DNA from 3 places in the Cytobacillus sp. Bva_UNVM-123 genome. Region 1 is predicted to be linked to each of the others. Evidence: predicted binding sites of a transcription regulator. Region 1 holds the regulator's gene; each other region holds the start of a gene.
The links. Region 1 encodes Rex, which represses fermentation and respiration genes when NADH is low (regulators of the CRP and FNR family bind a similar motif). Its sites were predicted from a motif close to TTGTGAAATATTTCACAA; they were not measured.
Positions count from the first base shown of each region.

Region 2: KDN24_RS13920 (nitrate/nitrite transporter) is a predicted target of Rex. The motif match lies at 1,425-1,442, and genes of this name have one in related genera.
Region 3: KDN24_RS03515 (4Fe-4S dicluster domain-containing protein) is a predicted target of Rex. The motif match lies at 2,161-2,178, and genes of this name have one in related genera.

Region 1 covers NZ_CM177772.1:843,369-846,656, forward strand. Annotated here, with positions in the region: gene KDN24_RS04185 (ABC-F family ATP-binding cassette domain-containing protein) at 1-955, opposite strand, end outside; gene moaC (cyclic pyranopterin monophosphate synthase MoaC) at 1,114-1,602, shown strand; gene KDN24_RS04195 (redox-sensing transcriptional repressor Rex) at 1,765-2,415, shown strand; gene KDN24_RS04200 (YdiK family protein) at 2,637-2,843, opposite strand; gene KDN24_RS04205 (CPBP family intramembrane glutamic endopeptidase) at 2,840-3,288, opposite strand, start outside.
Region 2 covers NZ_CM177772.1:2,795,075-2,798,362, reverse strand. Annotated here, with positions in the region: partial or broken gene KDN24_RS13930 (IS1182 family transposase) at 1-507, shown strand, start outside; gene KDN24_RS13925 (Crp/Fnr family transcriptional regulator) at 614-1,312, opposite strand; gene KDN24_RS13920 (nitrate/nitrite transporter) at 1,545-3,041, shown strand; gene KDN24_RS13915 (VOC family protein) at 3,154-3,288, opposite strand, start outside.
Region 3 covers NZ_CM177772.1:714,223-717,510, reverse strand. Annotated here, with positions in the region: gene KDN24_RS03520 (PucR family transcriptional regulator) at 1-1,542, opposite strand, end outside; gene KDN24_RS03515 (4Fe-4S dicluster domain-containing protein) at 1,550-2,104, opposite strand; gene KDN24_RS03510 (molybdopterin-dependent oxidoreductase) at 2,594-3,288, shown strand, end outside.

The DNA.
Region 1 (3,288 bases):
CAAATGTTGCTGACTTTTCATCCCCTTGTGGACGGTCAAGAAGCTCCATTCTTTCAAGCTGTTTTCTTCTGCTTTGAGCCCTTTTCGTCGTTGAGGCACGAACTAAATTTCGTTGAATAAAATCTTCAAGCTTAGCTACTTCTTGTTGTTGCTTTTCATAAAGCTTCATATCGCGCTCATAGTTTGCTGCCTTCAGTTCGAGATAAGCACTATAATTTCCGATATATTTCTTTATTTGTTTTCTTGATAATTCATAAACTTGCAAGACGACCTTATCTAAAAAGTATCGATCATGGGATACGATTAAAATAGCACCGTCATATCCTTGTAAATATTGTTCTAGCCACGATAAAGTATCAATATCAAGATGGTTTGTCGGCTCATCCAATATTAAAATATCAGGTTTTGTCAGTAGTAGCTTACCGAGAGCAAGCCTTGTTTTCTGCCCACCGCTCAATGCTGCTATTTTTGTATCATAGCTAAAGGATTGAAAGTTTAAACCATGGAGAACAGAGCGAATATCTGATTCGTATTGATAGCCCCCTTGTTCTTTAAATTGAAGCTGTCGGGTGTCATATTCAGATAAAATTCGCTCATATTCTTTATGATTGGCAATTAAATCAGGATCTGCCATCTTTTCTTCAAGCTTACGCAGTTCTTTTTCCTGCTTTTTTAAATGAGCGAAAACGGTTAACATTTCATCCCAAATAGAGCGATCTGATTCTAATCCTGTATGTTGAGCGAGATACCCAATTTCTACTTCTTTTGGCTTGATAATTTCACCCGCATCATAAGAAACTTGTCCAGCAATTATTTTTAATAGGGTAGACTTACCGGCTCCATTACGGCCGACAAGAGCAATTCGGTCTCGATTTTGTACTTCTAGCTTAATATTCGTTAAAATAGAATCGGCGCCGAAGTTTTTTTCTAGCTGATTTATTTGTAATAAAATCATTTCTTTCACCTCTATACTCTAGAGATAGTGTAACCTATTCATATATGTAGGGCAATAAAGGGATGCCTGCGGGTAAAAAAAAAGATATGTGAAGAAACATACATAGCTTTCACAATTGGATAAAAATAGTGTATGATTTTAAAGAGAGGGGTTTTTATATGGCGGATTTTACACATTTTAATCAAGAGGGTAGAGCTAAAATGGTAGATGTCAGTGCTAAGCCTGAAACATTCCGAACCGCAATAGCTTATTCTAGTATTACTGTAAATAAAGAGATCTATGAAAAAATTACATCAAACAAAATGAAAAAAGGCGACGTTCTTGCGGTTGCTCAAGTAGCTGGTGTCATGGCTTGCAAGAAGACATGGGAGCTAATTCCAATGTGTCACCCAATCCCATTAACAGGTGTGGATATCTCCTTCTCATGGGAGCCACGTGAAGAAGAGTATAAATTGATAATTATGGCATCCGTGAAAACAAAAGGAAATACTGGTGTGGAAATGGAAGCGCTAACAGCGGCTTCTGTATGTGCTCTAACAGTTTATGATATGTGTAAAGCTGTTGATAAAGGGATGATTATTGGTAAAACCTATTTAGTAGAAAAAACTGGCGGCAAGAATGGTGATTTTAAAAGAGAAATTCTTTAATAAAATCAGTGAGAGAGGTTTATTTTGTGCTCAAGAAAATAAAACTCTCTCTCAAAACGATTGAAGAATTTAGCTTGTATGTAATTGAAGGTGAAGATCTGACGGAATTATGCCAAGGCAAACTTATTTTTCAACGCTGCATTTGGGAGAGGGGAAAATGGAATGGCAAACGAGACAATTAAGATTCCACAAGCGACAGCAAAAAGACTTCCACTATATTATCGTTTCATCAAAAATTTGCATGCATCAGGCAAGACTAGAGTTTCATCTGCGGAGCTAAGTGATGCAGTGAAAGTTGATTCAGCAACGATTCGAAGAGACTTTTCATATTTTGGTGCACTAGGGAAAAAAGGCTATGGCTATAATGTCAATTATTTGCTATCGTTTTTCCGAAAAACATTAGCACAGGATGAACTTACGAAAGTGGCACTTATTGGGGTAGGTAATTTAGGAACAGCCTTTCTAAATTATAATTTTCTTAAAAACAATAATACAAAAATTGAAGTAGCATTTGATGTATCTCCTACTAAAGTTGGTACAACGATCGGGGATGTACCAATCTATCATATGGATGCGCTAGAAAAGATTATCGCTGAGCATCAAATAGAAGTAGCGATTTTAACAGTACCAGCTCTAGCTGCCCAACCGATTGTTGACCGAATCGTGCAGAGTACGATTAATGGCATTTTGAATTTTACACCTGCACGTCTCTCTGTACCACCTACAATTAGAATTCATCACATTGACCTTGCTATTGAACTTCAATCACTTATCTATTTTTTAAAGCACTATCCTTCAGAAAAAGAGAATTAAAAAGCGCAAATTTCATGATAAAGGTAGTAAATGGTAAATGATTTTCCCATATAAAAGAAGAGGCTGGGACATAACTAAATTTCCACTTTGTAAAACCGAATGATATTTTAAGGAACAACGTACCAAAAAAGTAAAAACCGAACTATTACGAAGTACTTAATTGTCTTTTCGTAAAATAGTTCGGTTTTTTTATAGGCTAAAATATTTTTGTCCCAGCCTCTTCATTTTTTTTGTTGATCATGTTTCATTCTAAAATGCAAAGCGATCAAGCGCAAACCTGAACCGATATCAAAAGTTGCCAGGATAATAAGAAAATAAGTAAAAATCCCCCACCCTTGCTCTCTCTCTATGTATTGAATAGCAATATAAGTGAAGAGGATGCCGAGTATAATATAAAAAATACCTGAAACTAATGGTGACCTTCTCATAAAAATCCTCCAATAAAGGCTTGAAATTGTTCCATTTTCTTTAACCAGTTTTCAATTTTATCTTGATTAAACTGAATCAAGACGACGAGCGTATTCATTGCTGTATGGGCAAAGATTGGCACGATAATCCGCTTTGTTCTCACATAAAGGAAAGCAAACGTAAAGCCCATCGCAGTGTATAGAAGAATATGTTTGAAATCAGTGTGGGCAATAGCAAAAATAATCGAGCTAATAAGTCCTGCAAAAAAGAAATTTAGTCGTTTATATAATGTACCAAAGATAATTTTTCGGAAAACAATTTCCTCTAGAATTGGCCCGATGATCGAGCTGACTAGAATGACAATGGGAGAAGCTTCAATAAGTCTTAAAATGTCTTGCGTGTTTTCAGAACCCATTTCAATCCCAAGCAATCTTTCAATATTGGCGGCAACCAATTGGGCTATCA
Region 2 (3,288 bases), 2.0 Mb from region 1:
TCCTGTTTTCCCCTACAAACGACCTATGACTAAAAAAGGATTTTTCAAAAAATATGATTATGTTTATGATGAATATTTTGATCGTTACATTTGTCCTATATGAAAACTTTAAATTATACAACAACTAATAGAGAAGGTTATAAAGAATATAAAAGTAATCCCAATGATTGTTCGTCTTGTCCATTCATTACCTCATGTACAGAATCAAAGAATAAAACTAAGTTAATTATGAGACATTTATGGGAAGATGAAATGGAACGATGTGAGGATATCCGTCATTCCCTTGGAATGAAACAACTTTATGGAATTAGAAAGCAAACAATAGAACGATTATTTGGAACAGCTAAAGAATTTCATGGTCTTCGCTATACGAATATGATTGGTAAAGAAAAAATGCACATGAAAATGGGGCTTACTTTTGCTTGTCTAAATATAAAAAAAATAGCAAAAATCCTGAAATTAAGAGACCAAAAGGACTCTATTTTTTTTCCTATTTCTATGTTTTAATTCAAAAATAGAGAAATAGATAAAAAAACAAACACATTATTTAATTGAACAATGTGTTTGTCTTCAATCTGAGACTGACATTAGTCAGTCTGTAAAGAAATTCTCCTTATTCAATGCTACAATATGTGATAGGACAATTTTCACAAGCAATTTCATCTCTTAAATATTGAAGATTATGAATGGTGATTTTACCCTTATTTATTGAAATAACACCTTCACGTTTTAACTCATTAAGAAACTTGTTCGTACTTTCTCTCGATGTTCCGCAAAAGTTTCCTAGCTCTTGGTTTGTTAAAGGAAGATCAATCAATACTCCATTTTTTTTCATAACACCATAACTATTTGTCATTCGAATGAGAGTGGAATACAATGCACCTTTTTTTCCATGAAGAACGAGATCACGAAATTTCGTTTGTGTTTTTCGAAAATGATCACTCATCCATTTCATAAATTCAAAAGCTAATGCACTATTATTAAATATTTCTTTCTCAATCACAGCTTTTTTGAGGACAGCGACTTCGCCTTCTTCAACTACTAATGCACTTAGGAGATACTTAGGGGAATTAGTGAACAAAGTTAATTCACCACAAATATCATTTTCTCCAGCAATTCGTAATGTTAGTTCACGTCCGTCAGCAGTCACTTTACTTATTTGCACTTTTCCTGAAACAATGATGTATAGTTGTTCTGCATCTGTTCCTTCTCGAAATAAATATTGACCTTTTTCAGTGCTTATTGTTCGATCGGCTAATCGAAGTAGTTCCTTGATTTCAATTGATTGAGTTGGTCTCATTTGATGAGGCATATAATTACCCCCTTGTATATTAATCCGACGAACGCTGTTACTCTCATTTTAACATAATTTAACTCATCATTCTTTAAAAATAACCTGTGAAGATTTTATGAACTCGAAAAATGTGTGAACATCTTCACATCTTAAAGTTAAAGATTTTTTTACGCTGTAAATAAGCAAGGGGAAAATACATGTATTGTTAACCTGAATTAATTTAGTTAAAGGATGAAAGGGGAATGTCATTATGAAACCAAAGGCATTACAATTACCTCTTCAAACAATAAGTTTAATTGCTGGATTCATGGTATGGGTCATTCTATCTGCTCTTATGCCGTTTATTAAAGAGGATATTCAATTATCTGCAACTCAATTATCATTAATTACGGCAATCCCTGTCGTGTTAGGATCCATATTAAGAATTCCAATAGGCTATTGGACAAATCGCTTTGGGGCACGGAAGTTATTTTCAATTAGCTTTTTGCTTTTATTGTTCCCGATATTTTATATTAGCAATGCAAATACCTTCAATGATTTGCTAATAGGTGGGCTTTTTCTTGGGATAAGTGGGGCTGTTTTTTCAGTTGGTGTTACTTCATTGCCAAAATACTACCCGAAAGAAAAGCATGGATTTGTTAACGGAATTTATGGTGCTGGTAATATTGGTACTGCCATTACAACGTTTGCTGCACCTGTGATCGCCATTTCAATTGGATGGCAAGCTACGATTAAACTATATTTAATTTTAGTACTTGTAATTGCTGTTTTGAACTTTTTCTTAGGTGATAAAAACGAAGCAAAAGTAATGACACCGTTAAGTGTGCAAATAAAAGGTGTTTATAAAAATGAGAAGCTATGGTTTTTAAGCTTATTTTACTTTTTAACATTTGGAGCATTTGTAGCATTTACGATTTATTTACCTAACTTTCTAGTCTCACATTTTGAACTTGAAAAAGTTGATGCAGGTTTAAGAACAGCAGGGTTTATTGCAATAGCGACTTTCTTGCGTCCTGTTGGCGGTTGGCTTGGTGATAAATTTAATTCCTTTAAAATATTAATGATTGTTTTTGGAGGATTAACCTTATCAGGAATAATTCTCGCATTTACTCCATCATTGCTAGTTTATTCAATCGGTTGTATAACCATCGCCATTTGTGCAGGACTTGGAAATGGCACGATTTTTAAACTTGTACCAATGTACTTTTCAAAGCAAGGTGGAATTGTTAATGGAATCGTTTCAGCTATGGGAGGGTTGGGAGGTTTCTTTCCACCATTAATTCTTTCATTCTTATTTAACTTAACAGGTCATTATGCCATCGGATTTATGGCATTATCTCAAGTTGCCATGGCAAGCTTAATCATTGTTATCTGGATGTATTATCAAGATAAATTAAATATGGCTTCGCTTATTCTTAATCACACTGTTGAAGGAGTAATGGTGACAGATGTAAATGGGAATATCGAACAAGTAAATCCAGCCTTTACAATTGTAACTGGATATGATGAAGACGAAGTAATCGGGAAGAATCCCCGTATTTTGAACTCAGGAAAACATGGAACAGCTTTTTATGAAGAAATGTGGCAAACGATTAAAGAAGATGGCCATTGGCAAGGGGAAATATGGAATAGAAAGAAAAATGGACAAGTATATTTAGAATGGCTCTCAATTAGTGCGATTAAGAATGACACTGAAGAAATCAAAAATTACGTTGCAATGTTTAGTGAAATCAAACAAATATCATAATACCTATTAGGCTGTTAGTTCAATAAATGAACGAACAGCCTTTTTTGTGGCTCAATTAGACATAAAAAAAGCAAAGGAGCTTTCATTAGGAAACACCTTTGCTATTATTTAATTAGTTTTTTATTTCTTCATTTTCATAATTTAACTGCCATTCTATTCCGAATTTGTCGGTGATTTGGCCATAGCATTTGCTCCAGAAAGTTTCTTGAAGCTCCATATTTACGGTACCATCTTCTTTTAGTTTATG
Region 3 (3,288 bases), 130 kb from region 1:
CATCTCATTTGAATCATTTAGCTGTAATCCCGTAATTTCCTCAATCTTCTTTAAACGATTCCTCAATGTATTCGGATGAATATGGAGCACGTCAGACACTTCATTAATGATTCCATTGTATTGAAAAAAGACTTGTAACGTTTTAATATATTCTGTTTCAGATTCCTGATCTAACTCTATTAAGCCAGATAGGTAATCCAGACAAAAATCTGAAAGAAGTTCCCCGTGAACATGACTAAGCAAACTGAGTATTCCTAAATCATTAATATGAAATATATTCCTTTTCTCAAACCAATCGCGGCCAAATTGTAAAGCAATTTTTGCTTCCTGATAACTTTTATTTAGATCTATAGTATCTTGATACCATTTGCCAATGCCAAAAATAAAAGCATAGTCTGGCCATTTACTAGAAAGCAATTCTTCTAATTGACCCATTATTTGTTTAACATCATTTTTTCTAGCAAAACTAGCCTTTACTTCTTCATCTTCAATTAAGAGAATAATTTGATCTTGAAATGGAAGAACAATCGTCTTTTCCTTGATATTAGCTGCGTCAGATTGCAAAAATTGGTTTATTTCATCAAACCAATTCATATTTATCATTAATTCATTAGGCAATTCAATGTTCAAAATAATTAAATGATGGGGCTTTTCTAAGTTCCAACCCCAAGTCTTCCCTTGCTTTACCAGCATCCTTTTTGATTCAAACTTATGATAAAGCAAATCATAAATAAAATGTTCTTTAAATCGTTCCTGTTGTTCTTGAAGAACCTCCTCCGTTTGCAATGAGATCGCAGTCAACCCTACTAGTTTATCAATGATTTTTCTTTGCCAACTCATTAGATCCGCTGAAACCACTAGTGCATGGTTCTTCGAGCCAGTAATATTCATATAGTAAAGATCAAATGAATGGCTTGGCTCTTTTATATCGAGTATGTTATCAACTAAAAATATATTAGAATTTTGATAGTTGCCCATCTCAATTATTCTACGATGAGCATTTAACCATCGAGTCGCCTCCCGTATCTCCTCTTTTCCCCCCGTTTGCCATAAAAGTTGTTTTTCTTCATCTAAATACAGAAGCGGTGTATCCAATGCTATTGCCCACTTCGAAGCTAATTTTGTAAATCCTTCATTTTTAAAACCGGCAAGTTCCATGCTTACTTGATTATAGGAATAAAAAGGCTCATCACTTTGAAAGAAGATTTGTACTAATGAACGATTTTCTACTTGAATACATGGCAGCCCACATTTCTGAAAGAATAAAAGAATTTCTTCATCGATTGGTATACGATTCTGAAAACAAAAAACGATGCAAACAAGATTTGGATCTTGAATTAATTGTTTAGCCGTTTCTCCTTCATTCAATCTTTTACATTCAACTTCCGTTTCAATTATTAGCAATGTTTTTTTTTCAAGCCAATGACCGTGAACAAGCTGATTAACTGTATCATAATAAAGTGGTTTCTTCGGTAAAGAAGTTAAAATGGTCCATTGATGCAATGGAAAAAAGGGTAATAAATCTTGAATTGATTTTTTCATAAATCATTCATCCTTCTCTTAAAAAGATCCGTCCTCTTTCTTGTTCATTAACAAGGAGGGATGGGTTCGTATAGGTGGCAAAAGGAGTACCCTTATTGTTAAGTGCATATTGTTTGAGCTTATTTGTTTTTACTTTTACTATTTTAAGAGCACCAGTAAGACAGTTTTCCACACAGATTGGCTTTAAACCTTGGTCAATCCGTTCTATACAAAAATTGCATTTATCCGCTTTGTTTGTTTTCGGATTTATTTTAGGAGCATGAAACGGGCAGGCTTTCACACATCTTTCACAGGATCTACACTTACTAGGGTTATGGATAACCATTCCGTCTTGGCGTTTGTAAAAATTATTCTCTGGACAAATAAAGACACAAACTGGATTCCTACAATGATTACAAGAAATGGATAAATAAATAGAGGATGTAGAACATTTTGATTCAAAGGAGAGCAATTTCCTCCGATGTATTCCGCTGAGGTTGTTATATTCGTTGCAGGCCATCTCACAACTTTTACACTTAATACATTTATTAAGGTCTAGGGAAAAAGCCATCTGTTCCATCATAGAAATTCTCCTTTCTTCATGAATAAAATAGCCAAATTAGAAGGAGCAACCCCATCTTGTGAAGTATATCACAAATAAACAGTTTTACATCACTTTCGTAATTCGACTCCTTACCTTACGAACTCCCTTCAACATCTATTTTATATGATAAGATGGAACATCAGGAGTGTAGAGTCATACATACATCTATAGCTGCATTTGTGATCCTTTAACAGCTATTTCGACAAGTTCAAGTATATATGTGACTAACCATTGAAGAATTAGATTTATTCCTATCAAAAACTTTAATTAAGAATAGGCAACCATTTTTAATTATGGATCAGAAGCCCCACTTAAAGATAATACCCTATAGATATTATTTATCATTTATAATATTAAAAGATTTTTATTCAGAATCAAACGACAGCCTCATGAATTTTTGTTAAATATATTGTGAACAAAATACGAATGATAACAAAAAATTCATATTCAAAATGGGGGGATATACAAATGATTAAGCTTGGATCGAATCAGTTTAAACATGCTTGTCCAAGAAACTGCTATAGTGCATGCACGATGATTTCCACTGTAGAAAACGAACGTATCGTTCATTTAAATGGAGATACGACTCACCCATATACAAAAGGAAAATTATGTGCAAAGGGATATTCCTATATTGAGAGAAATTACCATCCTGATCGTTTAAAATTTCCTTACTATCAAAAGGCGAAAGGATCAGGTAAATTCAAACAGATTACTTGGGAAATGGCTTATTCGCTATTAACTAATGAATTAATGAATATATATAAACGACATCTCAGCTTCCTACCCACAGCTTTATATAAATATTCAGGAAATGAAGGTGTCCAGCATTTTGTTACAGAACAGTTTTTTTCAAGCATAGGTCAAACAACAAGAATCATCGGAGCACCTTGTTCATCGGCAGGTAAAGATGCTATAAATTATGACATAGGTGCTTTTAAAGTGTCTGATCCTTCACAAATAAAAGAGGCCAAACTCATCATTATTTGGGGAGGAAATCCTGCAGCAACAAACATTCACTTGATTCCTATTCTTTTAGAAGCAAAGAGAAGAGGAGCAAAAATTGTTGTCATAGACCCTTTATATACACAAACAGCTGAGCTTTCAGACCTATATATTCAAATTCGTCCAAGTACTGATGGTGCATTCGCCAACATTTTGCT